One region of the Moorella sp. E308F genome, then DNA from elsewhere that is predicted to be linked to it. Evidence: riboswitches for the same ligand, from Rfam matches in the RefSeq annotation. Region 1 holds a riboswitch; each other region holds the start of a gene.
The links. Region 1 has a riboswitch for cobalamin ahead of E308F_RS10740 (S-layer homology domain-containing protein). Riboswitches for the same ligand answer to the same signal wherever they lie in the genome.

Region 1 (7,210 bases):
CAGTCCCGTTAAGGCCACCTTGTCTGGGCCCGTAAGATCTCTAGCAATGATGAGGAGCACCGCTGGACTCGCCGGCGCTCCCCACCGTTTTAATCATTCTTTTCTATCTACTCTGCTACTAGCATCCTGTAGACCATCACTGCACATTCTGCCCGGCTGGCCGCCTCTCCGGGCCGGAAAGTCCCATCTTCAAAGCCTTTAACCAGCCCGTGGGCGGCAGCTGCACCCACGCTCTTTCTGGCCCAGGCAGAGACTTTGTCGTTATCTTTAAAGGATAGTTTCTCCTCGCCCTCAGGCAAGTTCATGGCCCGTACCAGCATAACCGCCACTTCTTCGCGGGTAATGGTCTTTTCCGGGCGGAAGGTGCCGTCCTCATAGCCCTTGACCAGGCCGTTGCCGGCGGCGGCAGTTACTGCCCCGGCGTACCAGGCGTCACCTTTTACGTCCTTAAAGGGGTTCTTCGTCCCTTCTTTCACCTCCAGGCCCAGGGCCTTGACCAGGAGGCTGGCAAATTCCGCTCTGGTCACCGCCCGGCCCGGCTCGAAGCGGCTGCTGTCCACCCCAGCCACAATGCCAGCCCCGGCCAGGGTTTCAATGGTATCCTTCGCCCAGGCAAACGAATTATTAGTTACATCCTCAAAAGATTTCCTGGCTTCCTTTGCAAACACGGCATAGTCGGAGAAGTGGTTTATCCGGGCCAAGATTAAGCCTTTAGACATGTCGACCACGGCCGGTATAGCTACCCACTGGCCTTTTGTCTTATCGTACCAGGCCAGGGCCAGGTTTTCCGGTTTGGCCAGGGGCGGCAAGGCAATTTTTAAGTTTAAGGTCACCGGTATGTTGAAGGTAGTTCCGTCGGGTCCAAAATTGTAAATTGCCGATATTTGCTGGTAGCCTGCCGGCGGAGGAGCCTGGGCGGCATTACCCCCGTTATTTCCAGCGCTCGCAACAACAGTATTCTTCTTAATGGTAATCTCTAAATCGTTTTGTAATGCCTCGGCTGGTATGGACAGGGCTATTTCTTCTTTAGCATCAGTTATGATTGCTCCCGCTGAAGCGGTGACCTTCTGGGCCAGATCAATTTGGTTTTGGGCCAGTTCTTTTCTCAGGGCGGCAATTTCAGCACGGCTCATGGCTTTTTCGCCGCCAGTGACTACCACGGCTTTTTTAACTTCGCTTAAAGGAGCGATCTGGAAGGTACCCTCTGTTAATTCCAGCAACTGGTTAATTTTCGCTAATGCATCCACGGCAACTTGGGGGGCCTGTAGGGCTACTGGGAGTTTTTTATTTTGCTCCTTTAGATCGGCCGGTACAGACATAGCCGTCGAGGCAGATGTGCTGCTTTTTACCAGACTTTCCCACACTGGTCCCGAAGAGCTCCAGTCCGTACTGTACCACCAGATGATCTGGTCGCCCTCCTGGATCGCTTTCTGGGAAGCGCCCACTATGGGTACGCTGCCGTTGACTTTGTACATCCACCCGTTCATACCACTGTTGGCCTGGCCGGCGATGCTTTTAACAAAGCCGTTATCGTCGACGTAGGAAAGACCGGTGGCGTCCAGGGCTCCCAGGGCCGTCAGGCCCCACCTGCCGTTTTTGCTCACCATGACCGAGCCGGGCCCATAAAGGAGCTCGCCGTTCATGCCTACTACGGCAATGTCGACGATGCAGTAATCACGATCCGGAGTGGATGAGGTGGGTAAGGTAATATTGAGAATGGCCGTCGCCGTCAGGCCGTTATAAATAGCCTTTACCACCGTCTGGCCGGTATTGAGGGCAGTGACCAGGCCGTAGTCGCTGTCAGAAACACTAGCGATGCTGGTATCGCCCACCGACCAGACGGCCTCGTTGGTCACGTCGCTCCTCGTGCCGTCAAAATAAGCCAGTACGGCCTTAAACTGCTGCTTGCCGTTGAGATTGAGGCTGGCAGCAGCAGGTTGAACAAGAAGGCCCAGGGAAGTTCTGGGGTCGATTGTTCCAGCCAGGATAAGATAAGTATAAAGGGCCTCGCTGGCGTCCAAAACATTTCTATATGCACCAAAGCTACCATCATCGTTCAAGGCTTTGAGCATCATGTAGGATACCGGCGATAACCCCGTAGGGCTTCGCCAGCTCAAAAGATCATGTCCCAGCCTTTTCAGGGTAATAATCACTTCGGTGGTATCTACTACCGGATCTTCGGCCCAAGACTCGGTGCGATAATACACGCTGCCGTCAGGCTGCAGCCACTTCTTTAAATAGGCCAGGCCCTTATCGATGGCGCTCTGGATTTGCGGGTCATTTTGTTGATAACCTGGCAGATAAGTCAAGGCCCGGATCGCCTGGGCGGTAGACATAAAGTCGGGGTAAAAAGTGTTACCCACCGCCTCTCCCCAGGCGCCATAAGTGGCCTCGGCCACGCTTTGCTTGCCCAGGATGTAATCGTGGGCATAAACATCATTGATTAAGGTTATCTGGCCCGCTTCCCCCAGAGCAATATAGGCCCACATGTCGCTGTAAACGCTGTTGTCAAAACCGTTAGGAGAATGCCGTTCCTTTAAAAGATTTGCCAGCTTATTTACCCGTACTGTATCACCCCATCTATTTAAGGCCAACAAGCATTGGGCTATAGTTTTCGTTCTTGATCTTTTCACCCATGGAGAACTGCTGCCGGCATAATCATTATACGTTTTACCTAAAGATTTTAAGGCAATCAGGGTTTCGGCCGTAGAAAAGGTACTATCCCACTGGGCCGGGATAGCGCCAGTGTCTACGTCCTGGATATCTTTAAGGTAAGCCAGGCCCTCCTGGATGGTTTTATAAACGTCGCTACCTTCTACCTTCGCCCCGTCAAAGTAGCTGAGGGCCGTAAGCACCTGGGCCGTTAAATCCGGTTCCTCCGCGGTATAACCGCTCCATGCCGCTCCGGCTGGCTGCCCCCAGGCGTTTTTATGTTCATGTTTAAACCCATTAAGGTAGTTCAAGGCATACACCTGGTCAATGACACTAAGCCTGCCTGCTTTGCCAAGGGCGGTTAAAACTGTAACATCGTCATAAATGCTGTTGCCAAAATAAATCGTTCCATTAGTAGTCTTTTGTTTAGCAATAATGGCGTCGGCTAGCATATTAATGTAACTTGAAGTCGGATCTACGGCATAAAGGGCGGTTAATTCTTTCGCCAGATAGACGGCATCCAGTACGGAGGGATTGCTGGCAGCAGCCTCGGCAGAGGCAATAACGACATTTTTCAAAGATTTACCATTATAGACCCACCCGCCTCCAGAAAGGTCTTCACCGGCGTTGACCAGAGCTTCTACGCAGCGATAATCAAAGTTCCAACCGTTGACCTCATAAGTTAAACTGCCATTCTGGTAACGATTTTTAAAATAAGAAACTGCCTTGCTAATGCTGTCCTGGACCTGGTTATAAACAGGATCATTAACCGGCAAATCAGGTTTTACCAGCGCCAGGGCCTGCAGCGGTGCCTTGGTGCCATAATCATTGGCCAAAGGGCCAAAGCTACCGTCGGCATTCTGGGTCGCCATAATGTAAGTAATTAAACTATTATTATTGCCAAGTAAGTCGGCCAGTTTTTCGATGCTGCTTTTTAACGTTTCCTCATTCTTGGTCCATTTTACTTTATCTTCTAGATTTTCTCCCGCCAGGGTAAGTATGTAGGCCGTGTAGCCGTCAATCTTCTCCCCGGCCTGGTAGCGGTCGTTAATAAATTTTATGGCTTTGGCGGCCAGTTCTTGGGCAGTATAGGCAACGGCCTGATCCGCGGCCATAGCCTTGTCCGGGACAACAAAAGGTACAAGAAAGCTGAAAAGAAGGCAAACCGTTGTTGCCAGGGATATAAAACGCCTGTTGAACCTCTTATAGGACATTCCTGCCACCTTGCCTTTCATAAAATTTAGCCAGAGAATCAAAAGGGTCTTAACGGGTGTCACACCTTTACGACGTGCTCCAGACCCAGCACCTGTCTGCTTGCAAAAATGAAAAAGACGGCCTCATGCTAACACCTCCCTGCAATACTCCCCGGGTGGGTTAGAATAGGCCGTCCATCTACCGTTCCCGGCGCATCGTGAACATCCAGTTGTTGTCCCTTGTTGGAAGCTCCTTGCCGGGCCGGCTGGCAGCATTTAAGCCGGCCCCTCGGGGCCAGGCGCCTACCCTGATAAAATTAAAACCCCTGCTCCAAAGAAATCAGGGGTTATGCCGTTTCCCCATCCTGCGTAGGGAGCACCAGCTACTTCGGCAAGCACCAGGTCTCCTGGCTCGGGTTCACCGTTCCCCCACGCCTTCCCAGCCCGCACTCAGCCTAAAGAAGTTAACCCGTTACAAAAACGTACTGAGTAGCGGTCCAGTGGCCTGATGCGGGGTCACTCCCCCTTACAGTGGCGCGACCGCGCCGGATTTGCACCGGCTTCCCTTGATGCCTGCACCGTTATTCATTTTTCTTTATATAACCATTCTACAGATACTACCAGAATCCTCCCGGCAAGAACTTTTTTATTTGCCCCATATTTATTTGCCCCATAAAGTCCTCTTACTACTTTCCTATCCTTGCCAATTGTACCATCAAGCTATCCCACATGGCTTTGACGGCATTTGCTGCCGCCCCGTGGGAACAGGCCGTAAGCGGCACGGCATTTACCAAGGCCCTGGCCACGTCGGCATCGAAAGGTATTTTACCGGCTATGGTAAGGCCCTGCTCATAACAATAAGCTTCAATCTCCCGGCTTTTCTCAGGGGCCAGGTCATATTTGTTAATACAAACGGCCACCGGTACTTTAAAGTGGCCGGCCAGCTTCACCACCCGTTCCAGGTCGTGCCAGCCGGCTACCGTCGGTTCCGTCACCACCAGGGCCAGGGTTACCCCGCTCAGGGAGGATATGACCGGGCAGCCGATGCCGGGCGGGCCGTCGGTAATGATCAGCCGGGCCTTATTTTCCTCCGCCAGCCGCCGCGCTTCCTGGCGTACCTTCGTCACCAGCTTGCCGGAATTGTCCTCGGCCAGGCCTAGCTGGGCATGTACAAGAGGGCCGTGAGGTGTTTCTGAAATATACCAGTACCCGGCTAGGTTGGGTTTCATGGTAATGGCCCCTGCCGGGCACGTCAAGGTGCAGACCCCGCAGCCTTCACATGATAGAGAATCCACCTGAAAAACGGAGCCCCTTGACCCGTTATCTGCCTTCGTGATAGCGCCAAACCGGCAAACTTCGATACAGCGGCCGCACCCGGTGCAACGCCCGGCATCAGTAACCGCTTTGTTGGAGCCGTAAAATTCATTGACGCTCTCCACCTCCGGCCGCAGGAGCAGGTGCAGGTCGGCAGCGTCAACGTCACAGTCGGCCAGGACTTTATCCTCCGCCAGGGCTGCCAGGGCAGCAACGATAGAAGTTTTACCGGTACCGCCCTTACCGCTAATTACCAGCAGCTCTTGCATGTTGTGACACCAGCCTCTCTATCTCCTGCCAGAGGCCGACAAAAGGCGGTACCCAGTCGGGATAATCTTCCACCAGGCATCTCCCTCTGGCATAGGTGGCAGCATATCTTTTGTCAAAGGGGATTTTCAGAAGGACCGGAATCTTTTCCTGGCGGCAATAACGCTCCACCCGCAGGTCACCCAGGGTGGAACGATTGATAACCACCGCAAAAGGAATACCCAGTTCTCGCACCATGCCGACTGCGAGCTTGAGATCATTAAGGCCGAAAGGAGTGGGCTCCGTAACCAGCAGGCAAAAATCGCTGCCCTTCAAGGCAGCTACTACCGGGCAGGAAGTACCCGGCGGGGCGTCTATAAGGGTGAGCCCTTCTTTGTGGGCGAGCCTTTTGACCGCTCTGATCACCGGGGGTGCCAGGGGCACGCCCACATCAATCTTGCCGTGGACAAAATCAATCTTGCCGGCCTGGCCCCTGGCTACCGCCCCGATACGATAAGGTTTCTCTGTAATTGCACCCTGGGGACACACAATGGCGCAGCCGCCGCAGCCGTGGCACATTTCCGGAAAAGTAATAACCTTACCCCCGGCGACGGCCAGGGCGTGAAAAGCGCAAACTTCGCTGCACTTGCCGCAGCCGTTACATTTGGTATTGTCCACTTCCGGGACCGGCAGGGTCACTTCCTCTTCTTCCTGGAATACCGGATGCAGGAAGAGATGGGCATTGGGCTCTTCTACATCGCAGTCGAGTACCTGCACCGGTATTTTCCTGGCCAGGGCCAGGGCCAGGTTGGTAACAATGGTCGTTTTCCCCGTGCCCCCTTTGCCGCTGGCCACAGTGACAAGCATTCCCTTCACCACACTTTAATCAAGACTGAGAGCATTATTCGGGCACTCATCAACGCAGGCGCCGCACTCCAGGCACTCGTCGGCATTAATAGTCGCTACTTCTTCAACGGTAATGGCTTCTACCGGACAAACCTCGACGCAGCTGCCACAGCCGGTGCACTTATCTTCATCAACCCTGGCTGCCATGTTACTCTCCTCCGTTTATTTTAATGATTGCAGCCATCATGGTCATGGCTGCAGGTACTGCCGGTACTCTTGAGATTACCGCTCAGGTAAGCATTCACTGCCGCCTCTACGGGGCCGGAAGCACCGCTTATTACTTCAATGCCCCGCTCACCGAACAATTCCACGGCGCGGGCGCCGATGCCGCCGACAATAACGCAGTGAACACCTAAATTTGCCAGATAACCCGGTAAGAAGCCAGGCTGATGCCCGGGATTGGCAATAACTTCTTTACTTATTACTTTCCCGTCTTCAACGGTAAACAGGCTGTACTGGGAACAATGGCCAAAATGCTCGGCTACCATTTTTCCCTCGGTTGCTACGGCGATCTTCACCATCTGTTACCTCCCCGACCCATACCAAAATGAGACCCTACGTTAGCCTGGGAAAATAGCGTGGCCTCTCCGGCCTGCCACTGCTGCAACGCCGCCTGGACCGTCGGTGCTGTAGTTGAGTAAACCTTAACTCCGGCACCCTGCAAAACCCGCAGGGCATTGGGCCCAACATTTCCGGTAAGGACAACCTCCACACCCCGGTTGACCATGGCCTGGGCTGTAGCCACTCCCGCCCCGCCGCCGGCGGCCATGTTATCGTTGGCTACGGCCTCAAAGGTATTCCTTGCTGTATCGGCAATAACAAAATACTGGCAGCGACCGAAACGGGGGTCCACCGCTGCCGCCGCATCTTTACCCTGGGCCGTAATAGCCACTTTCATT
Region 2 (7,210 bases), on a different contig from region 1:
CCAGGCTCGTTTGCTGGATGCCTCTAATGGCGATAGGGATCATTTCCTTAAAACAGGCAATGGCCGTCATATTATCCAGCCTTTCCTAAACTGCCGCCTGGCGTGTTTGTTCGTCGTCGCAGGAGACAGGACGGAAGCCACGCCGCTCCCGGAACTCCTCCTGCTTGCCTTTATTCCAGTTCTTCACCGGCCGGTAATAGCCGACGATCCGGCTCCAGACCTCCGTTTCCCGGCCGCAGGCCGGGCATGTCCACTGCTCGCCGGAAAGATATCCGTGCTCGGGGCAGATGCTGAAGGTAGGAGTAATGGTGAAATACGGCAGGCGGAAATTATCCATCACCGTCTGCAGAAAACGCCGGCAGGTTGCTGTATCTGTCACCCTTTCCCCCAGGTAGGCGTGAAAGACCGTACCTCCGGTATATTTTAGCTGCAGCTCGTCCTGGTGCTCCAGGGCGGTAAACACGTCGTCGGTGTAGCCGACCGGCAGATGGGTGGAATTGGTATAATACGGCTCCTCTGTTCCGGAAGTGAAGATGTCGGGATAATTGCGTTTGTCCAGCCGCGCCAGACGGTAGGACGTCCCCTCCGCCGGCGTGGCTTCCAGGTTGAAGAGCTGGCCGGTTTCTACCTGGTAGGTGGCCAGGACAGAACGCATGAAGTCCAGGATTTCTAAAGCCAGACCCCTTCCCTCGCGGGTATTAATACCTTTCCCTATAAAATTCAGGAGGGCCTCGTGCATGCCCACGATACCGATGGTGTTAAAATGGTTCTCCCAGTACCTGCCGAAGCGTTCTTTAACCTGCCGCAAATAGAACCGGGAGTAAGGATAAAGCCCTTGCTCAGTAAATTTTTCCAGGATATTGCGTTTGAGAAGCAAGCTCTCTTTTGCCAGGTCCATCTTCGCTTTGAGGCCGGTGAAAAATTCTTCCTTCGTTTTAGAAAGATAACCCAGTCGGGGCAAATTTATGGTGACTACACCTATCGACCCGGTGAGGGGGTTGGCCCCAAAGAGACCGCCGCCGCGTTTCTTGAGTTCCCGGTTATCCAGACGCAGGCGACAGCACATACTCCGCACGTCTTCGGGCTTTAAATCGGAATTGATAAAATTGGCGAAGTAGGGGATGCCGTATTTGGCCGTCATGGCCAGGATTTTTTCTACCACCGGGCTTTCCCAGGGAAAATCCGGTGTGATATTGTAGGTAGGTATGGGGAAGGTAAAAATGCGGCCCCGGGCGTCTCCCTCCATCATCACCTCGCAGAAGGCCGTATTCAGCCAGTCCATCTCCTGCTGGAAGTCGCCGTAACATTCTTTCCTGCGCTCGCCGCCGATAATCACCGGCTCGTTAGCTAAAATCTGCGGCACAACCACATCCATGGTCAGGTTGACAAAGGGCGTCTGGAATCCCACCCTGGTGGGTACATTGAGGTTAAAGATGAATTCCTGCAGGGCCTGCTTGACTTCCCGGTAGTCCAGGCCGTCGTAACGGATAAAAGGGGCGAGGTAAGTATCGAAGTTGGAAAAGGCCTGGGCACCGGCAGCTTCTCCCTGCAAAGTATAAAAGAAATTGGCTATCTGCCCCAGGGCCGTCCGGAAATGCCTGGGCGGCGCGCTTTCTACCTTCTGCCCCACGCCGGCAAAGCCGCTTTCCAGTAAATCGGCCAGGTCCCAGCCACAGCAATAGGGCGCCAACAACCCCAGGTCGTGGATATGGATATCGCCCCTTTCATGGGCCTCGCGGATAGCCGGCGGGTAGACCTTTTCCAGCCAATACCTGGAACTGACGGCGGCGATGATATGGTTGTTGAGGCCCTGGAGGGAATAATTCATGTTGCTGTTCTCATTAATCCGCCAGTCCTGGCCGTCCAGGTAGCCCTGGACCATTTCCTGCACGTTGACCAGAAGGTGGCGGAAATCCCGCCATTCCGCATGTTGTTGCCGGTAAAGGATATAAGCCTTGGCCGTCCGGGCATGGCCATTCTCAATCAATACTTTTTCCACCAGGTCCTGCACGTCTTCGACGGTAGGCAGCCTGTCGGCAAATTTTTCCGCCAGAAGGGCCGTCACCTGGTTGGCCAGCTGGCTGGCCTGGCGGCGGTCCTGGCCCCCGACAGCCTGGGCCGCTTTGTAAATAGCATTGATTATCCTCTCCTCGTCAAAGTCCACTACCCGGCCGTCGCGCTTGATGATCTTCTTGGGTATCATGATAAAATTTAAATCTCCTTTCGCCTGCCTGAATGAAAAACCCCAACCACGCCTGCGTAGCTGGGGTAAATCCTCCCTTACCTCACCTTCACCATGGCCGTGGTTTAACGGTGAAATCTCACGGGCAGGTCTCCTGGCTCGGGTTCAACGCTCCCTGCTGCCTTCCCAGTCCAGCACTCAGCTCCTTTAGATGCACTACTCCGGGTACTTCTTAATACTATAAGAAATTAACCCGTAGCTGTAAATATCTTGCTGAGTGCTGGACCAGTGGCTCCTTTAGCAGGTACTCCCCCTCACAGTGGCGGCACCGCGCCGGACTTGCACCGGCTTCCCTGGCACCCGCGAGAATCCTTTTCTGGTAATGTTCAACACAGTAATCTTCGACAAAGATGAGGCAAAATCCTGCCGCTATATAACCTTCTCATCCCCCGGTTAAGCACTGTTTTTATTCACCTGGGGCTATTTTTCCTTGCTGGAATTACTTTGTTTCCTGTTTTCTATGGGGGCAGGTATTACAAAGGGAGGGATCGTCAAAGGAGATCTGGCAGTAAGTCCCTTCCTCCTTCCAGCATGGCTTGGCGCACCCTATGCGTTCAGTCTTCCGGGAGCAGGCCGGGCAGTCCTCGTATAACCAGCAAGGATAGAAGGCCAGGTAGTGTTTGATGGAGTTTAAATTGAAGCCTTTATCGATGAGCTTTTGAATGAAGCGCAGCCGTTTCAAGTCATTATTTGAGTAAAGGCGCCGCCCGTTCTTGCGTGCGGGCTGGATGAGTTTATGTCTTTCCCAGACCCGCAGGGTGCCCGGCTGTATGCCCAGTAAATCGGCGACCACGCTGATGGTATATAACATTTGTTCAGGCATTAAAAGCCGCCTCGCTTAACAATCAGTTTATAAATTATTGGCAGTTTTATTTTACGTTAACTTATCATCCCAGATCAAGTATCGCTTTTCTCCTATCTGAAAACATAATTTTGCTATATCTAAATAACTTTGTTGTAAGATTTTTTATAAGTTTATTGACATGGGTTTGTTCAACAAATATGATATAAGTAAGATCAATAGTAAGCGGGGCGAAGAAGGCCGGTGTATCCCATCGGTATGGTTATCCAGGTCTTAGATATTTCTCCCCACCGCCTGCGTCGCTGGGAACGAAAGGGACTGGTTGTTCCCATGAGGAAAAACGGCCGGCGCTGCTATTCGGAACTGGACTTACAACGGTTAATGTTTATTAAACGCCTCCTTGATGGCAAACATTGCCGGCTCGCAAACCTCCCTAATTACCTCGCCTTTTACCCCTGCTGGCAGGATGGCAAATGCATAAGCACCCCTTTAGAAGAGCCAAAGGAAGGGGCGCGTCCCTGCTGGCAAAAGAAAAACTGGTATTGTGGCTACCAGTTCCACCGGAAAGTATAGTCAGGGTTACAAGGCAAGGAAATATCCGTTTTTTAACTTCTAGCACCATTCATTAAATTTTATCCAGGAGTGTTGTTTATGTCCATTTTGCTGGCTACAGAAGCGCCTGGCCTTGCAAAAATCTCCCGGGCCATGGGCGGAGCCAGCCTGCAGACCTGCCTGGCCTGCGGCGTGTGCACCGGCGGCTGCCCTACCGGCGACATCGGCGCCCCCGTAGACCCCCGTAAAATGGTGCGCCTGCTCCTTTTGGGGATGGAAGACCGGCTCCTGGCGTCAGATATGATCTGGCTCTGCACCATGTGCGGCCGCTGTACAGTCTACTGCCCGGTGGGCGTGAATATGGGCGACCTGGTCCGGGCCATGCGGTCGGAACTGGCGGCAGAAGGCCGCGTCCCCGTAAACCTGCAGAAAGTGGTAGACCTGGCTCTAGAGTCTGGCAATAATATGGGGATCAGCCAGGAGGATTACCTCGACACCCTGGACTGGATGCAGGAAGAGCTCCAGGCGGAGTTCGGCAGTGAGGCGGAAATACCCGTTGATAAGAAGGACGCCAGGATATTGTACGTTATCAACCCGCGGGAAGCGAAGTTCTTCCCCCTCTCCATTCTAGCGGCGGCCAAAGTGTTCCATGCCGCCGGCGAAAGCTGGACCCTTTCCAGCCGCTACTGGGACGCGACCAACTACGCCCTTTTCTCCGGGGACGACAAAGCCGGCGCTATCCTGGTGCAACGCCTGGCCGATGAGGTGGAGCGCCTGGGCTGCCAGGAGTTGATCATGACCGAGTGCGGCCATGCCTTCCGCGCCATTCGCTGGGGGCCGGAGCAGTGGCTGGGGTACAAACTCCCCTTCAGCGTGCGCAGTATCGTCCAGCTCATGGCCGAATACCTGCAAGACGGCCGCATCCGCCTTGACCCCTCCCGCAACAGCGAACCGGTAACCTATCACGATCCCTGCAATCTAGGCCGCAAGGAGGGCATTTTTGAAGAACCGCGGCAGATACTCCGGGCGGCGGTAGCAGATTTCCGGGAGATGACACCCAACCGTGAGAATAACTACTGCTGCGGCGGCGGTGGCGGCCTGCTCTCTTTGAGCGAGTTTGGCCAGGAACGCATGGCTAAAGGAAAGGTGAAAATAGAACAGATCCGGCGCACGGGAGCAAAGATTATCGCCACTCCCTGCCATAACTGCGTTGACCAATTGAACGATTTATGCCGTCATTATCACCTCGATGTTAAGGCGAAAAACATAGTCGAGCTGGTAGCCGACGCTCTCGTAATTAATGGCAAGGAGTGAGGTATTGATGGTTAAAAATGGTTCGTTGCCGGTAGCCGTACTGGGAGCAGGTATCGCCGGGGTCCAGGCGGCTCTAGACCTGGCCTGCCTCGGCTACCAGGTAATCCTGGTAGAACGCGCTGCCCGGCCGGGCGGCAAGCTGGCTATTTTACCCAAGACCTTTCCCACCAACGACTGCAGCGCCTGCGCTATGACGCCCTGGAATGGTTTCTTCTGTATACGCTCCCCGCACTTTATCAGGCTGGCCGGGGAAGATAAAATCGTACTCTTGACCGGTGCTGAAGTTAAAAACTTAACCGGGAAAGCAGGCCATTTTTGTCTCCATCTTAACCGGCAGGGCCGGGAAGAAACCATCAATGTGGCTGCCATCATCCTTTGTCCCGGTTATGAGGAATATTTACCCCCTAGTTTAAACGCCCGTTACGGTTATGGCCGTTATAGCGGTGTCTTGACGGGCCTGGAGCTGGAGCAACAGCTGGCTAACAGTGGGTACCCGCACCGTCCCCCGGGCAAAGAGCCGGTGCAACGGGTGGCTTTCATCCAGTGTGCCGGCTCCCGCGATCCCGCCAACGGAGTGGCTTACTGCTCGGCCGTCTGCTGTATGTATGCCCTGAAGGAGGCCCTGATGCTTTATGAGACCGCTGCTAATTTGAAACTCCCTTTACCGCAAATAACCCTGTTTTACATGGACCTGCGTACCTACAGCAAAACTTACCAGGAATATCTGGAGAAGGCCCGGCGGGAATACGGATTAAGGCTTGTTCGTTCCCGCATTCACAGCATTATCCAGTCTCCAGGAGAACCCCGGCTGGTCATTCGCTATGCCCGGGAAAACGGCCAGATCAACGTCGAAGAATTTGACCTGGCAGTACTGGCTACCGGCTTGCGACCGCCGGATGGCGCCCGGGACCTCGCCGCCAAGCTGGACATTAAGGTCGATACCTATGGTTTCTGCCAGTCCCCTACCCTTTCTCCCTTGGCCACCACACGGGAAGGAGTATTTGTCGCCGGCGCCTTTAGCGGCCCCTGCGACGTAATCGATGCCGTCACCCAGGGCTCGGCCGCTGCCGCTGCCTGCGCTTCCTGGCTAAAAGAAGCAGGTTTATTTTATAGGAGTTCCCTGCCCCCTAAAATACAATTGGTTTCACTTCCTGGCGGCAATAGTATCCCGCCGCGGACCGGCGTCTTTGTCTGCGGGTGTGACCAGTTGTCTGCCGGCCTGGATTTAAAGGAGCTGGAAGAATATAGCCGCTCCTTGCCTGGGGTTGCCTGGGTGGAAAGATTATTCCTTTGCGCCGGGGGGGCAGGCGAACAATTACGCCAGGCCATAAAGGAACATAGCTTAAACCGTATTGTAGTAGCTGCCTGCAGCGCGCGTGCTCTGGAACCCCTGGTAAAAACTTATCTGCGGCAGGCCGGCCTGCCGGGCCATGTAGCAAAGGTGGTTAATGTCCTGGATCATGCGGTCCGGATTTACAGTGGCAGGAAAGATCGCGCTACCAGAAAAGCCAGGGACCTGGTGCGGATGGCAGCGGCCAGGGCATTGACTGCTCCTGCCGGCATGGTGGAGGAATGGTCAATAACACCCGCCGCCCTGGTAATCGGGGGTGGGGTGGCCGGCATGGTTGCCGCCCTTACCCTGGCCGATCTAGATTTGGAAGTCCACCTGGTAGAAAAGGAGGGACGACTGGGTGGTAATGCCCTTCGCCTGCAGTACACCTTACAGGGCGCCGACGTTGAGGCATATCTGGCCAGGCTAAGCCAGCGTCTCAGCAAACACCCCCGCATCCATATCCACCTGAACGCTCAAGCCAGGACCATAACCGGCCGGCTGGGAAGTTTTACTACAGAGATAGAAGGCACAGGCGGGCTAAAGGAGAACATCCGGCACGGCGTAATTATTATTGCCACCGGTGCTGCAGAAAAGAAGCCGCGGCAGCACTTGTATGGCCAGCACCCGGCAGCAATTACCGGCCTGGAGTTAGAAGACCTGCTTAAAACCCGGAGCCGGCGGCTGGAGAGCCTGCAAAAGGTTGTCTTTATTCAATGCGTAGATTCCCGCGATGACTCTCATCCTTACTGCAGCCGGATCTGCTGCAGCGAAACTTTAAAAAATGCCCTGGAACTCAAGAAAATCAACCCGGAAGTTGATGTATACGTGCTCAACCGGGATATTATGACCTACGGCCTACAGGAACAGTGGTACGAGACCGCCCGCTCCCAGGGCATCCTGTTCCTGCGTTATAACCTGGAAGTGCCGCCGGAAGTAACGGTGCCCGCAAAGAAAGCAGGACCAGAGG
Region 3 (7,210 bases), 570 kb from region 1:
GCACTACTTTGAACGGGTCCCCTTCACCGGCCCCTGCCCTTGGAACCAGGCCGGCCGGGATGAAGATCGTAGTCCCCGCCGGTAAAGAACGGGCCAGCTGCAGGGCCGTCTGGAAACCGGGCCGGGTCAGGGTGACAATGGCTATTCCCTGTCCTTCAGTCATGGGGTGTCTTAGCCTCGCGGTAGCCGTGGCTGAAGGCCGGGTTGTACAGTAAGGAGCGCTGGTAGCTGCCGGCCAGGAAATCGCCGACCAGGAGCAGGGCCGTCCGGTCAATGCCCGCCTCCCTGCTTCTAGCGGCAATATCCCCCAGCGTACCATGGATAATCTTTTCTTCCGGCCAGGAGGCCTTGTAGACTACTGCCGCCGGGGTATTTTCCCCATATCCACGGGCCAGCTCGGCCGCTGCCGCCGCCAGGTCCTGGCTGCTGAGGAAAAGGCACAGGCTGGCGCGGTGGCGGCTTAAATCGGGCAGACTTTCCCCGGCGGGCACCGGGGTGCGGCCGGCCCGCCGGGTGAGGATCACCGTCTGGCTTATTCCCGGCAGGGTAAATTCCCTCCTGACGGCTGCTGCCGCCGCTGCAAAGGAGCTGACGCCGGGCACGATCTCATAAGGTATACCCAGACCCTCCAGGGCGTCCATCTGCTCCTGGATGGCCCCGTACAGGGAAGGATCGCCCGTATGCAGGCGGACCACCTTTTCGCCCCTGGCTACCGCCTCCTGCATGATGGCCAGGACTTCTTCCAGGGTGAGGGAAGCGCTGTTATACAGCTTGGCTCCCGGCGGCGCATACTTTAAAATTTCCGGGTTCACCAGGGAGCCGGCATAGATAATGACCCCGGCTTCCTCTAAAAGGCGGCGCCCCTTGACGGTAATCAGCTCCGGGTCTCCCGGCCCGGCCCCGACAAAATAAACCTTCATGCCTGCTCTGCTCCTCCAAAAATAACGTTCTGCTAAAAATGGTGCCTTCTAGTGGGGATATGTCCCTTCGCCGCTCAGGAGTTACGCGCCGACAGGACTACGGCTCGGTTCGGACCGTTGCTCGCCGCCTGCGGATTGCCAATGAAAAGGCTTCCTGCTCCGCTGGCCTGAATCCTTCTATGAGGTCACTCTGTATTCCTCGCCAGGGCACGCTCAGGCGTCCTCGGCGGCGGCAACGGTTACCTCACCTCGCCTGTCCTGTTACCGGCGCTCCACTATTCGCGGCTCCGGGACATATCCCCACCTATAATCGCCGCCGAAGCTTTTCTATCTCCTGTCTGCTAACAATCACCCTTCATGGGGTGCCTTTGACTATAATTAATGACAAATAATCCTGTTTCTTACCCTTTTCGGCTACCAGGTCCCGGCTGAAGCTCTCCCCGGCCTGGCCGCAGCGGCTGGCCAGGAACGACTGCCCGGCCACGCCCGCCTCTTCCAGCACGGTAACGATGGCGTCATAATGGCGGGCGACTTTCATTAAGACGAGATTGGGAAAAAGGGAGAGGTATTCCTTTAAGTTAGCCGGGTCCTTGAGGGCCGGGATGATGGCCAGAGGTTCGTCCCCTACCGCCAGGGGAACATTCAAACTGGCAGCAGCCGCAGCAAAGGAAGTGATCCCGGGAACGGTAACAATCTTTAAATCCGGGTTGAGTTTTTGCAAGCGTTGCATTAAGTAGCTATAGGTGCTGTAAAGGGAAGCATCCCCCAGAGTCAGGAAGGCGATATCCTGGCCTGCTGAAAGGTTTTTCAAAAGTTCTGCCGCCGCTGCATCCCAGGAACGTTCCAGGTAAGCCAGGTCATGGGTCATAGGCATGAAAAGATTTAGTATCTTCTGCTCAGGCCGGAGAAAAGGCCGGACCACCTGCAGGGCCAGGCTTTCCTCGCCACGCTGGGAAACCGGTACCGCCAGGACCGGTACCTGTTCTAAAATGGCTTTAGCCTTCAGGGTTAACAGGTCCGGGTCTCCCGGTCCAACCCCCAGGCCATAGAGGGTTCCACTCACCACTCCTGCCTCCTATTCGTCACGGCGCAATTGCTTCACCAGCTGCACTATATATACGGGATTCAGGGCCCGCCAGATGTGGTAGCGGCCGGCCGGTTCCAGGCGGGCCAAGTTGGCAGCCAGGGCCTCTACCTGGTAGCCCCGCTGATAGCCGAAGGCCAGGGCCGTACTCAAGGTCTCGACGGTGATGGCATTGAGGACGATAATTCCTCCCGGCCGCAAAGCTTCATGGCAGACCCGTAAAATCTCTTCCAGGTGCCCGCCGCTGCCTCCGATGAAAACCCGGTCCGGCGGCGGCAGACCCTCCAGGGCCGCCGGGGCCCTGCCGGCCACCACCTGGACATTATCCAGGCCAAAACGTTTTACATTCTCCCGGATCAAGGTGCAGGCCTCCGGGTTTACCTCTACGGCCAGGACCTGTCCCGGAGCCACCAGCCTGGCCGCTTCAACGGCCAGGCTCCCGGTTCCGGAGCCAATATCGTAAACGGTCATACCCGGTCCCAAACGGGCTTTGGCCAGGGTTAGGACCCGGACTTCCTCTTTCGTCAGGGGGACCTGGCTGCGGTTAAAGTAATGGTCAGGTATCCCGGGCGTACTATAGGGCCAGTGAATCCGGTTCATAACCGGCTATCACCACCCCGGGCCTGGTCAAATGCTGCCGGGCCAGTTCGGCTGCCGTCAGCCAGGCCGTCTGCTCCTGGTTGCTGCCCAGGTCGATCCCCACCCACAGCTTGATACCGGCCAGGCCGTGGTCGGACAGGTATTTACCTATAACTGCCGGGGTGTTGGCCCCGCCGGTGAGTATAGCCAGCCTCGCTTGCCCGGCCGCCAGCCGGGGCAGGTACGGTTCCAGAACCTCCAGGGAGCGTCCGTGGCAGCTTAAGAAAACGGCATCTTCCCAGCCCTGCCCCAGGCGGGCAAAAGCCAGCTGAACGGAACTGATGCCGGGGATAACGTTGATTTTTTCGCCGGGAAACTGGCGCTTGAGCCACGCGAGGAGGCTGTAAAAGCCGGGATCCCCGGATACCAGGATAGCCGTAGGGCGGCCGCGTATCTGCAACAGGCAGGAGCGTAACCCCTCCAGGTCGCCCGTGATAACCCTTTTCTCGCGTTCTAAATCTTGAAAAAGGTTCAAAGCCCGGGGGCCGCCGATAAGGACTTCGGCCGCCGCCGCTGCCCGCCGGGCCGCCGGCGTTATGTATTCCGGGCTGCCTGGTCCAACCCCGATGACGGTCAGCCACCGGCCATCAGCTCCCATGGCCCCACGCCTCCAGTATCTGCCGGGCCACCGCATCCCGGCCCATAATTTCTCCCTGCAGGTTGAGCAAAACCGTACCTACGGTGAGCTCACCACGGACAAAGTCCTCGGCCCGCCGGCTGGCCCGGGCCGCCAGGGTGTCCCAGAACTCTCGCCCCAGACCGTGGCTATGGATAATTTCCTGGGCAGCTTCCACTGTAGTTACCTCTAAAAGCTGCCGCACGGCTTCCGGGGATGCCCCCCGCGCCGCGGCCCAGGCGGCCAGGATTTCCTGGCGGGCGTCGGCCAGGCGGCTGTGGGTATAAAAGATGCCTCCCACCACCTTGATGAGCTTGCCGCCGTGCCCCCACAGGAGCACCCGCTTCACCCCCCGCCCGGCGCAGGCCTCCAACATGTAGCCGATAAAGTTGCTGGTCAGAACAATGGCCGCAGCCGGCAGGTGATAGCGTTCTTCGGCCTGGCGCTGCCCCAGGCGGCCGGGGGTCAGGATGAGGGTCTCCCAGCCGGCAGCCAGGGCGACGTCTATTTGCGGTATCAGGGAAGTACGGTAGGCCTCTTCGGACATGGGTTCGACAAAACCGGTAGTGCCCAGGATCGAAAGGCCGCCCTCAATCCCCAGGCGGGGGTTGAGGGTCCGCCGGGCCAGCTCTTCCCCCCCGGGGATGCTGATTTCCAGCTCCAGGCCCTGGCCGGGCGGGGTTACATCGGCAACTGCCGCGGCGATCATTTGCCGGGGAACGGGATTAATGGCCGGTTCCCCCGGCGGTATAGCCAGGCCGGGACGGGTTACTGTCCCGACGCCGGGTCCGCCGCGCAAAGTCAACCCCCGGCCGGATTGCCGGGCGCGGACGTGGATGGCAGCCCCGTGGGTAACGTCAGGGTCATCGCCGGCGTCTTTGACCACCACGGCCTCGGCCCAGCCCGGACCCTGGTGCACGGTAACCGGCAGGGTTACCTTTTCCCCCCGCGGCAGGGTAAGGGTAACCTCCCGCACCAGTTGTTTCTGCCATAAAGCTATGGCCGCCGCCCTCGCCGCAGCAGCCGCACAGGTACCTGTGGTATAACCCCGCCGTAACTCCCTCTGCAACGATTTCTCCTCCAGTTTTTATTGTATTTTCGGAGAAGTTCCTCCCAACAACCTTTCTTCATTAGCCTTATTATCCTTTAAAACCAGGGGCAGGCCGGCCACCACCAGGTAGACCTGGTCGGCCCGGCGAGCAATCTCCTGGTTGGCCAGGCCCAGCAGGTCCCGGAAAACCCGGCCCAGGGGATAGGGAGGAATGAGCCCCATTCCCGCTTCTTCAGTAACAATAATTACCCGCGCCGGTACCTGCCGGGCTACGGCCGCCAGTTCCCTCACTTTGACCATGATGGCTTCTACAGCCGCCGTACTTTTTTCCCAGCTGTCTCCTGCTCCAGCCGCCTCCTGGCTCAAAAGGTTGCTGAGCCACATGCCCAGGCTGTCCAGGAGGATGGTACCGGCACGCCGCCCTTCCCGGGCCACGGCTTCCGTGACGGCCAGGGGAGCTTCCACCGTCAGCCATGCAGCCGGTCGTCGGCGCCGGTGCATGTCCACCCGGGCCGCCATTTCGGCATCGTCCACGGTCGCCGTGGCCAGGTAGACTACTTTTTCGCCTCCGGCAGCAGCCAGTTCTTCAGCCAGGCGGCTTTTGCCACTCCTGGCCCCCCCGGTTACCATGATTAACGACCCGTACCCCATAGAATGGCCTCCTAAAATAAAAACTCCAGCCCCCACGAAGCAGCTGGAGTCACATCACCTAACTTTAGGCCCCTTAACGCGAGGGTGAAATGAACAGGCAGGTTTCCTGGCTCCGGCTCCTTGCCTGGCTTCGCCTTCCCGGTATAATACCAGTGGCCTTGAAGCAGGCTCCCCGGTTACAGTGGCGCGACCGCTCAGGATTTACACCTGATTCCCTTTTAACCTTTCAGGCACCTGTTCCCTATTAAGTTAATTATAGTATAAATCGCTCCCTCCTATCAGTCAAGCCCTGGGTAACGATATGCCCTGCAACTTATTTGTGATCATAGCCAGCTCTTTATTCTTTTCCCAGATAGCCCGGGCATAGCGCCGGTTGCGGAGCTGGAGCTTTTCCTTTTCCTGGCGCAGGCGATTTACCATCTCCCACTTTTCGGCTTCACTTTTTTCTATCAGGCGTAGCAAGACACGCCGGCTGACCCGTAATTGTTCTACCTTACTTTCCAGCTCCTGGATACGCCGGTAAAGGCCAGCTGCCTCATTGCCAGCCAACGGCCCCACCCCCTCATTATTAGTTTGCTAAAGTATATGCCTGGAAATCAAACCTTAGTCGCTTGAGCTTTAATCTTTTCCGCTCGCCTCTGTAATTGCTCCAGTTCCGCTGTGCCCACCCGGCAGGTCCCCAGGTCGGCATGGCTGTTGTCAACCATGCCGTGGAAATCTGACCCGCCGGTTACCACCAGGTCATACCGGGAGGCAAATTCCAGGTAACGCCTGGTGGCAGCGGCATCGTGGAGAGGATAATAGGCTTCGATACCCTGTAAGCCGCCATCAACAAGGGCCGGAAGAAGGGCATCAGCCGGGCTTAAGCCCGGGTGGGCCAGGACCGGCACTCCGCCAGCCTTTAATATTACCTCCACCGCCCGGCCAGGTTCAACTTTTTCCCGCGGGACATAAGCAGGCCGGCCCCGTGCCAGCAGGGTTTTGAAGGCCGCCTCCACAGAGGGGGCATATCCCTTACGGACCAGAACGGCTGCGATATGGGGACGGCCCACGGCCTCGCCCCTGAGTTCCTGCTCGACCTCGCCCATGCTGATATCATAACCCAGCTCTTGTAATCTGGCGACCATCCGGGCCGTGCGCCGGTAACGCGCCTGGCGCATAGTTTCCAGGAAGGCCAGCAAATTTTCCTTTTGCCAATCAAGGTAATAACCCAGAATATGAATTTCTTTATCTTCCCACTCGGTGCTCAGCTCGACCCCAGGAATGACCGTCACGCCGTAACTGCTGCCGGCAGCCAGGGCTTCTGCCAGGCCGGCTACCGTATCATGATCGGTGACACCAAGGGTCGTTAAACCTTTGGCCTTTGCCAGCCTGATTAGTTCTGGGGGTGAAAGCAGACCGTCGGAACTCGTAGTATGGGTATGTAAATCAGCTAGCTGCATAGATATCTTGTCCAATGGTTAATTTACGCCGTGCCGTAGTGCTGCAACCTCTGGATAGCCATTGCCCGGCCGGTAGCGGGATCAATATCTACCAGCACGGCTTCCAGCTGAATAACGCCACCGGCGACTTCAAACCGCACCGGCAGCTGGGTAAGAAATTTTTTAACGACAAGTTCTGTTTTTACCCCCAGGACCGAATCCCTGGGGCCGGTCATGCCTACATCGGTGATATAGGCCGTCCCCTGGGGCAGGACGCGGGCATCGGCCGTCTGGATATGGGTATGGGTCCCGATGACCGCACTTACCAGTCCGTCAAGGTACCAGCCCAGGGCAACCTTTTCTGAAGTTGCTTCAGCATGGAAGTCTACTAAAATGATCTTAGTTATCTCCCCGATCTCTTCTGCCAGGCGGCGTCCTAGGCGAAAAGGACACTCCAGGGATGATAGAAACACCCGCCCCGATAAATTAATAATTCCTACCTGCAGGTCTTCCTTGACCTTTACCAGGGTATAGCCCCTGCCAGGAGTACCAGGAGGATAATTGGCCGGCCGGACAATGCGCTCATCCTCCTCCAGGAGGGCCAGCGCTTCTCGCTTATCCCAGACATGGTTGCCCATGGTTAAAATATCAATGCCGGCGGCAAAAAGTTCACCGGCAATAGCCGGCGTAATACCATTACCACCGGCAGCATTTTCGCCGTTTGCTACTACGAGGGCCGGCCGGTATTCCTGGAGCAGAGGTGGCAGGAGTTCCCGGATCGCTTTACGGCCCGGCCGTCCCACTACATCGCCAATCATTAGAACCCGC
Region 4 (7,210 bases), on a different contig from region 1:
GGCGGCCTTAAGGGACGAAGAAAAGAAAATAAAAGAGGAGTTAGAAGCCAAAAAGGGCGAGTGGCAGAAGGAAAAGGGCCTGGAGAAGTCCGTGGTGACGCCGGAGGACATCGCCCAGATTGTTTCCAGCTGGACGGGAATCCCGGTCACCCAGCTGGCCCAGGAGGAAAGCGAGCGGCTCCTCCACCTGGAGGATGTCCTGCACCAGCGGGTCATCGGCCAGGATGAGGCCGTCCACGCCGTTGCCCGGGCCGTGCGCCGCGCCCGGGCGGGCCTCAAAGACCCCAAGCGGCCCATCGGCTCTTTCATCTTCCTCGGCCCCACCGGCGTCGGCAAGACCGAGCTGGCCCGGGCCCTGGCCGAGGCCCTCTTCGGCGACGAGGACGCCATGATCCGCTTCGACATGTCCGAGTACATGGAGAAGCACACCGTCTCTCGGCTGGTGGGCGCCCCGCCCGGTTACGTCGGCTACGAGGAGAGCGGCCAGCTGACGGAGGCCGTCCGGCGCCGGCCCTACAGCGTGGTCCTCTTTGACGAGATCGAAAAGGCCCACCCGGACATCTTTAACGTGCTGCTGCAGGTCCTGGACGACGGCAGGCTCACGGACGCCAAGGGCCGCACCGTGGACTTCCGCAACACGGTGATTATCATGACCTCCAATATCGGCGCCAGCACCATCAAGCGGGAGAGCCTGGGCTTTAAAGCTTCCACCAGCGAAGTGGCGGCCGATTCTTACGACAAAATGAAGAAGCACATTATGGAAGAGCTGCGGCGGACCTTCCGGCCCGAGTTCCTGAACCGCATCGACGAGCTGATCGTCTTCCATGCCCTGTCCAGGGATGATATCAAAAAGATAGTCGACTTGATGCTGGCCGATATGAACCGCCGCCTGGAGGAGAATAAGCTTTCCGTAGAAGTGACGGATGAAGCCAAAGAAATCCTCATCAAAGAAGGCTTCGACGAAGCCTTCGGCGCTCGTCCCCTGCGGCGTGCCATCCAGACCCTCATCGAAGACCAGCTCTCCGACGAGATGCTGGCCGGGAAAATCGTCCCCGGCGACAAGGTCCGGGCCGTCGCCCGGGACGGCAAGATTGTCCTGGAAAAGGCGGCCTAGTCCGGGACGGGATAGACCTCTACAAGCACCCGCGCGCAACGGGTGCTTTTTCTTTTGCTGTAACGAGCAATTTACTTATTTCCACCGCCAGGGGACAGTTCTAATTTTCCAGGGTCCCCAGGAGGCAGAAGGGTTTTCCCGCCCGGAGCCCTGCAGCCTCTAGGGCGGCCCGCTCGCCGGCGGCGAGGATGCAGGTGGCGGGGCCGGCCGATTTGTGCAAGTCCAGCTCCGGTAAGCCCGGCCGCCAGTTGATCTGCAGCCTGTATAAAGCGGCCAGATCCCGGGCCTCGGCCAAGATGCCCCTGGAACCGACGGGAACGATTTCCCGGATGCCCGGCTGGTCGAGGAGCAGGCGTACGGTTTGCAGGTCTGCGATTTCCGGATCGTCGAGGAAGACCTCGGTTCCGACCTTGGGCCGCCCGAAAAGGGCCAGGGCGTCGCCGGCAGCCAGGCGCCCTATTAGCAGCTCTGCGGTAGCCGCCAGGCCGATGACGGTGATCCCTATCCCGGACTGGATAGTGGGGACGTTTTTTTCGCTGCTGCCGGTGAGGGCTTTCTCCGGATCGATACCCAGCGAGCGGACCTCGTCGGCTACGCCCTCCCGGATGGCCGCACCTGTAGGTTCCGGTTCCACGGAGAGGGTGTTGACGATGCAGACCGGCCAGGCGCCTACCGCCAGGACTTCCATCAAGGCTACCCTGGCGGTGAAGCGACCCAGGACGTATCCCGGCACCCGCACCACGTCGGCTTCCTTGGGGCCGATGGCCCCGGCGGAGTCGCAGGCGATCACCAGGGATCTTTGCGCCTCCAGGTCCAGGATGGTCAAATCACGGTAGCGGCGGGGGGAAAGGGTGGCCGGGGTCATTTACCTTCACCTTTCCCCCGGCCGGCGGCATAGCTGGCGGGATATACCCGGCGCAGACTGGTGAAGGCCGTCGCGGCCAGGACGATGTTCAGGGCGGAAGCGATTAATAAGGGCACCACCATGGCCAGGAAGAATGCTTTGCCGAACCCCGGCAGGGGGATGAACAGCGCCGGGAGTAACAGGCCGTTGAGGGCTATTCCCGCTGCTATCCCCAGCCAGGGGGAAAAGCGGTAGAAAAGGGCAAAAAGGGCGACGACGGCGGCCATTCCGGCGGCGATTACCAGGTGGAGGGGCGGGGTGAGGGGGAACCCGGCGGTAAAGGCGGTGAGCAGGTGCCCCAGGGAAGCTATCAGGGCCCCGTCGGCGGGACCCAGGATGAGGGCGCCGAGAAAGCCGGGAAAAGAATCGAAGGCCGGGGTGCCGGTGATGCTGGGTATTTTTAGATTGGCGCCCACAGTTGACAGGGCGATGAGCATGGCCAGGGTCGCCAGGCGTCTGGCCGTCCAGCGGCTTGCCTTAACGGCCGGGGAGGAAAGTTCCGGTTTTGCCATGTTTGCTTCTCCTTTCTAAAGAAGACTTTGTCAGGGGTGAAATGGGGCCGGGCCACCCGTAACAAAAAAGTCCCCAGCCGTCTTCCGGCTGGGGACTTTACCATCATCCCCGGTTGCTTCTCCCCTTTCCTGGCGAAGGTGAGAGGTCACATGGACAGGCAGGTCTCCTGGCTCGCGCTTCCTCGTTTGGCGATGCCTTCCCGGGAACTATCCCAGTGGCGTTATATCGCCAACTCCACGCTCACAGTGGCGGGACCGCGCCGGATCGCCGCCTGAAAAGGCGGTTACCGGACTTCCCTATTCTCCCCCTCCCGGGGGCACCTGTCCATTTTTTCATATATGGTTGTCAATTATTAATATAATCTACCACCGTGCTTTTGGCAAGCCCTGTTTTCCGAAAGTAAGCCCGGGAAAGACTTTCCGGGGGAGGTAGCCGCACCGTGTTCGATTACCGGGCCGCCACGGGGCTGTGTTGTCCGTCTATTCCTGGCGGAAAAGACCGGTTCCGGCCGGGTTACCCTAGCTCACCATCCAATTTACCGCCAGTTCTCCCGGGGCGGTAACCCGTTTACCCTCTGCTAACTTCAGGGCTGCCAGGCCGGTGTCGGGATAGGCGCTTTCGCCGTGCTGGGAAAGATCCAGGCCGGCTTCCTCTTCCTCGGCTGTGCCCCGCCTGGCAATCCCAGGGCCTCATGAGCTTAACCGAACGCTATTCTTATCTTCGTCAAGCTTGGTGAACCGCCGGATGCGGACCCGCATGTCCGGTGGTGTGAGAGGACGGGGGCTAGCCGCCCCCTCCTACTCGATTTGCTAACGAAATTTAACAGGGTAAAGGAGGATTTTTCCTTTTTATGACGAAAAAATACATTTGGCCGGGGAGGGAGCGCCCGGCCGGTAAATAAAAAGGGGAGGTGTTGCCGTTGATCTCTACGGTTACAAGCACCACCGTTACCACCATTGCCAGCTCCACCATGGCCGCCGGACTGGGCCTGGCTGCTGTCCTCTGCTTGATTGCCTTCCTGATCGCCAAGGAACTGCTGGATGCCGGCGTCAGCGTCGAGGGTACGGGTGAAGGTGCGGCCACAACCCTTTACCCGTGGGTACGACCCCTTAGCCGCGCTTTGACCGTGGGCATCATCCCCTTGCTCATTGGCTTCGGGTTTATAGTCCTGGTAAGGGTGATGGCCGTCCTTTAAAGCAGCCATTAAAGCGATGGTGGTAAAACGCCATGAGCCCGGATTGGGGGCTCGCCACCGGACCGCAAGGAACGGTGGTATTTTTTTGGGGGAATTTTTTTGCGCTTGCATACCTGGAAAGAGCTCGTCTACCTCGACGCCATGGCCCTGGTCCTGGCCCTAATCATCCTCCTGGGCGGTCCCCAGCCCCTGCGGGTCGCCCTGGGGCTGCCCTTTGTCCTCTTTTTGCCGGGCTATTGCCTGATAGCGGCCCTTTTTCCCCGGCAGGGGGACCTGGACGGCATCGAGAGGATAGCATTGAGCTTTGGCCTGAGCATCGCCGTCGTACCCCTCATCGGGCTGGGCCTCAACTACACCCCCTGGGGCATCCGCCTCTACCCCATCCTTATTTCCCTGTTAATCTGGATCCTGGGCCTCTCCGCCCTGGGCCTCACCCGCCGCCGGCGGCTGCCCCCGGAGGAGCGTTTTACCATCGCCCTGGAGCTCAAGCCCCCGGCCTGGCGCGCCCTCACACCCCTGGATCGGGTCCTCTCCATTGTCCTCATTGCGGCCATAATCTTTGCCGTGGGCAGCATCGTCTACGTCGTCAAGACGCCCAAAGTGGGGGAGCGCTTCACGGAATTTTACATCCTCGGGCCTTCCGGCAACGCGGAAGGCTACCCGCGCCGGCTCACCCTGGGTGAGAGCGGCCGGGTCATTTTAGGCATCGTCAACCACGAGTACGCCCGGGTGGAGTACAGGGTGACGGTGCGCCAGGGGACGGACGACCTGGTGCAGCTCGGCCCCCTGGTGTTAAACCATGAGGAGAAATGGGAAGAACCCCTCGCCTTTACCCCCCGCCGGGCCGGAGAGAACCAGAAAATCGAGTTTCTCCTCTACAAAACCGGAGAGACGCCCCAGCCGGGCATACCTTACGTGAAGGCAGGCGACACGACGCCCTCCGTAGAACCTTATCGCAGCCTGCACCTGTGGATAAACGTCGTCAATCCCAGCCCAGCAAACAGTCCGGGAGATGAAGCCAGTTGAGCAGTCCCCAGCCCATGCCCCAGGCACCTTTTAAAATCTTCCTCGCGAGGCAGGGGGAATACCTGCCCTGGTATTACGGCGTCCTTTTAACCGCGGCCGAAATCCTGACGGCCCTCATGTACATACCCGCCGGCCTGGCCCTGCACTTCAGCATCTTGATCCTCTTAATCCTTCAGGCCGCCCTGGAGGCGGGAAAACCCCGCCACGCCCTTTACCAGGCCCTCACCCTGGCGCCCCTGACACGCATCATGAGCCTGACCCTGCCCCTGGGCAGCTTTCCCCTGATGTGGTGGTACGCCATCACCAGCCTGCCCCTTTTGGCGGCGGCCGGGGCTGCGGCCGCCATCTGCGGCTTTAAGGCCGCCGACCTGGGCCTGGTCCGGGGCCGCCCCGGGCTGCAGGTCCTGGTGGCCCTGAGCGGCCTGCCTCTGGGCCTCCTGGAATACCTGATCTTAAAACCCCAGCCCCTGGCGGCGGGCCTCGACTGGCGCCATCTGTGGCTTGCGGCCCTGATCCTCCTCATATGCACCGGCTTTATGGAGGAGCTGGTCTTCCGCGGCCTCATCATGCGGGCGGCTACAATCGCCGCCGGGCCGCGCTTTGCCCTCTACTACATGAGCTTTATCTTCGCCGTCCTGCATATCACCCACCGCTCGGTCCTGGACGTCTTCTTCGTTTTTGCCGTGGCCCTCTTTTTCGGCTGGGTAGTCCAAAAGGATCGCTCCATCCTGGGGGTCACCCTGGCCCACGGCCTTACCAATATCACCCTTTACCTCATCTGGCCCAACCTGTTATAATTTCTCTGGGTGATACATCCATGCGCGCCAGGATTATCCTCGGCGGGGTCGCCGCCCTCATTCTGGGGAGCGGCCTCCTGCTGTATTTTCTTTTCGGCTTGCCTGCCGGCAGGGGGACGGCGCCGATGCCCTTTTTTGGACCATCCCCGGGCGAGACGGGCTGGCAGGCGCCGGGTGCCGGTGCCCGGACACCCGCGGGAAGCCCGCCGCCCGCACCGGGAGAAGGGGCGGCGGAGGTGTCCCCGGCTCCCGGTGGGGCAGCGCCGGCGCCGGGAGGCTCCCAGCAGCCCCAGACCTCTCCCGGGCTGCCCGAGCAGGAGAACCAGGTCTGGCAGGAGTACGCGCCGCGCCTCCTGGCCCTGCAGGAGGAGTACCAGGGCCGCCTGGACGCCCTGCTGGCCCGCGCCTATGCCGACTACCAGCGCCATAAAAACGACAGGGCTAAGCTCCTTTCCCTGGCCGCCTACTACATCAAGGAGGGCACGGCCCTGGAAAGGGAGGCCGACGGCGCCTTCAACAGCATCGCCGCCGCCATGGAAGCAGAACTGAAAGAACGCCACCTGCCCCTGACCATGGTCCAGGACCTGCGGCGCCGGTACCGGGACTTAAAGCAGCAGCGGCGAAGGGCCATCTTCAGCCGCGCCTGGGAATTAATTAATTCCCAGGCAAATTTTTCTCTGGAAAAGAAGGAAATTGTTTCTTGACGGCGAATATAAGAGAAACCAGTGGGACTAAAGTCTTATACAATCTGGTACTTATCTAGGACCATAGTCATGTTATCGTCTTATATAAAGTGGTGATATCAATTTGCAGCACTGCGACGTGGCAGTAGTCGGCGCCGGACCGGCCGGCTGCAGCGCGGCGCGCCTGATTGCGGCGGTCGGTTTCCGGGTAATCATCCTGGAAGAACACAACCAGATTGGCGAACCCCTGCAGTGCTCCGGCCTCATCAGCCCCCGCACCCTGGAGCTTGCCGGTTACCAGGGGGAGCTGCGCCACGCCCTCCACGGCTTCAACCTCCACAGCCCCGCGGGTTACACCCTGGGATTCCAAACCAATAAAACCTACGCCGTGGCCGTCGACCGCGTGGCCCTGGACCGGCAGCTGGCAGACACCGCCCGGGCGGCGGGAGCGGAGCTGATCACCGGGGCCAGGGTGGGAAGATTGCAGTATGCAGGTGACGGTATAATCCTGCACGCCTCGGGAACTGCCGTCAAGGCTCGGCTGGTCATCGCCGCCGATGGGGCCCGCTCATCTTTCGCCCGCCGTTTGGGCCTCAGGCCGCGGGAGATTATCCCCCTGGCGGCGGCGGAAATAGAGCTGGGACCGGGGAGCCGGGCCCGGGAGGACGTCATCGAGCTCTTCCTGGGGCAGGACCTCGCCCCCGGCTGGTTCGGCTGGCTCTTCCCGGCGGGCAAGGGCCGGGCGCGAATCGGCGTCGGGGTAGGCCTTAAAGGCCCCAGTCCCCGGCGCTGCCTGGACATGCTGTTGAAACGCTATCCGGAATACTTCAGTAAAGCGAAGATCCTACGGTATACAAGTGGCTGCGTGCCCATCGGGCCGCCGCCCCGCTTTTACGGCGAGCGGGTGATGCTTTTAGGCGATGCCGCCGCCCAGGTAAAGCCCATCTCCGGCGGCGGCCTCTACCTGGGGCTGCACGC

Region 2: linked by a shared signal. The riboswitch ahead of E308F_RS00230 (ribonucleoside triphosphate reductase) and the one ahead of E308F_RS10740 (S-layer homology domain-containing protein) in region 1 are both predicted to bind cobalamin.
Region 3: linked by a shared signal. The riboswitch ahead of cobU (bifunctional adenosylcobinamide kinase/adenosylcobinamide-phosphate guanylyltransferase) and the one ahead of E308F_RS10740 (S-layer homology domain-containing protein) in region 1 are both predicted to bind cobalamin.
Region 4: linked by a shared signal. The riboswitch ahead of E308F_RS04520 (ECF transporter S component) and the one ahead of E308F_RS10740 (S-layer homology domain-containing protein) in region 1 are both predicted to bind cobalamin.

Annotation. Positions count from the first base shown of each region.
Region 1 is NZ_BJKN01000002.1:843,816-851,025, forward strand. It holds gene E308F_RS10740 (S-layer homology domain-containing protein) at 108-3,866, opposite strand; cobalamin riboswitch at 4,246-4,412, opposite strand; gene E308F_RS10745 (ATP-binding protein) at 4,532-5,428, opposite strand; gene E308F_RS10750 (ATP-binding protein) at 5,406-6,284, opposite strand; gene E308F_RS10755 (4Fe-4S binding protein) at 6,288-6,458, opposite strand; gene E308F_RS10760 (NifB/NifX family molybdenum-iron cluster-binding protein) at 6,479-6,832, opposite strand; gene E308F_RS10765 (NifB/NifX family molybdenum-iron cluster-binding protein) at 6,826-7,209, opposite strand.
Region 2 is NZ_BJKN01000001.1:35,389-42,598, forward strand. It holds gene E308F_RS00225 (anaerobic ribonucleoside-triphosphate reductase activating protein) at 1-70, opposite strand, end outside; gene E308F_RS00230 (ribonucleoside triphosphate reductase) at 86-2,203, opposite strand; cobalamin riboswitch at 2,310-2,561, opposite strand; gene E308F_RS00235 (MerR family transcriptional regulator) at 2,682-3,065, opposite strand; gene E308F_RS00240 (MerR family transcriptional regulator) at 3,288-3,617, shown strand; gene E308F_RS00245 ((Fe-S)-binding protein) at 3,696-4,910, shown strand; gene E308F_RS00250 (FAD-dependent oxidoreductase) at 4,918-7,210, shown strand, end outside.
Region 3 is NZ_BJKN01000002.1:275,372-282,581, reverse strand. It holds gene E308F_RS07790 (cobalt-precorrin 5A hydrolase) at 1-163, opposite strand, end outside; gene cobM (precorrin-4 C(11)-methyltransferase) at 156-920, opposite strand; gene cobI (precorrin-2 C(20)-methyltransferase) at 1,276-1,983, opposite strand; gene cbiT (precorrin-6Y C5,15-methyltransferase (decarboxylating) subunit CbiT) at 1,996-2,604, opposite strand; gene cbiE (precorrin-6y C5,15-methyltransferase (decarboxylating) subunit CbiE) at 2,579-3,241, opposite strand; gene cbiD (cobalt-precorrin-5B (C(1))-methyltransferase CbiD) at 3,231-4,328, opposite strand; gene cobU (bifunctional adenosylcobinamide kinase/adenosylcobinamide-phosphate guanylyltransferase) at 4,347-4,961, opposite strand; cobalamin riboswitch at 5,041-5,214, opposite strand; gene E308F_RS07755 (translation initiation factor 2) at 5,244-5,510, opposite strand; gene E308F_RS07750 (PHP domain-containing protein) at 5,558-6,403, opposite strand; gene E308F_RS07745 (TIGR00282 family metallophosphoesterase) at 6,427-7,210, opposite strand, start outside.
Region 4 is NZ_BJKN01000001.1:895,369-902,578, forward strand. It holds gene E308F_RS04510 (ATP-dependent Clp protease ATP-binding subunit) at 1-1,114, shown strand, start outside; gene E308F_RS04515 (AIR synthase related protein) at 1,215-1,979, opposite strand; gene E308F_RS04520 (ECF transporter S component) at 1,976-2,530, opposite strand; cobalamin riboswitch at 2,671-2,870, opposite strand; gene E308F_RS04530 (hypothetical protein) at 3,451-3,726, shown strand; gene E308F_RS04535 (DUF1616 domain-containing protein) at 3,826-4,752, shown strand; gene E308F_RS04540 (CPBP family intramembrane glutamic endopeptidase) at 4,749-5,549, shown strand; gene E308F_RS04545 (hypothetical protein) at 5,570-6,253, shown strand; gene E308F_RS04550 (NAD(P)/FAD-dependent oxidoreductase) at 6,357-7,210, shown strand, end outside.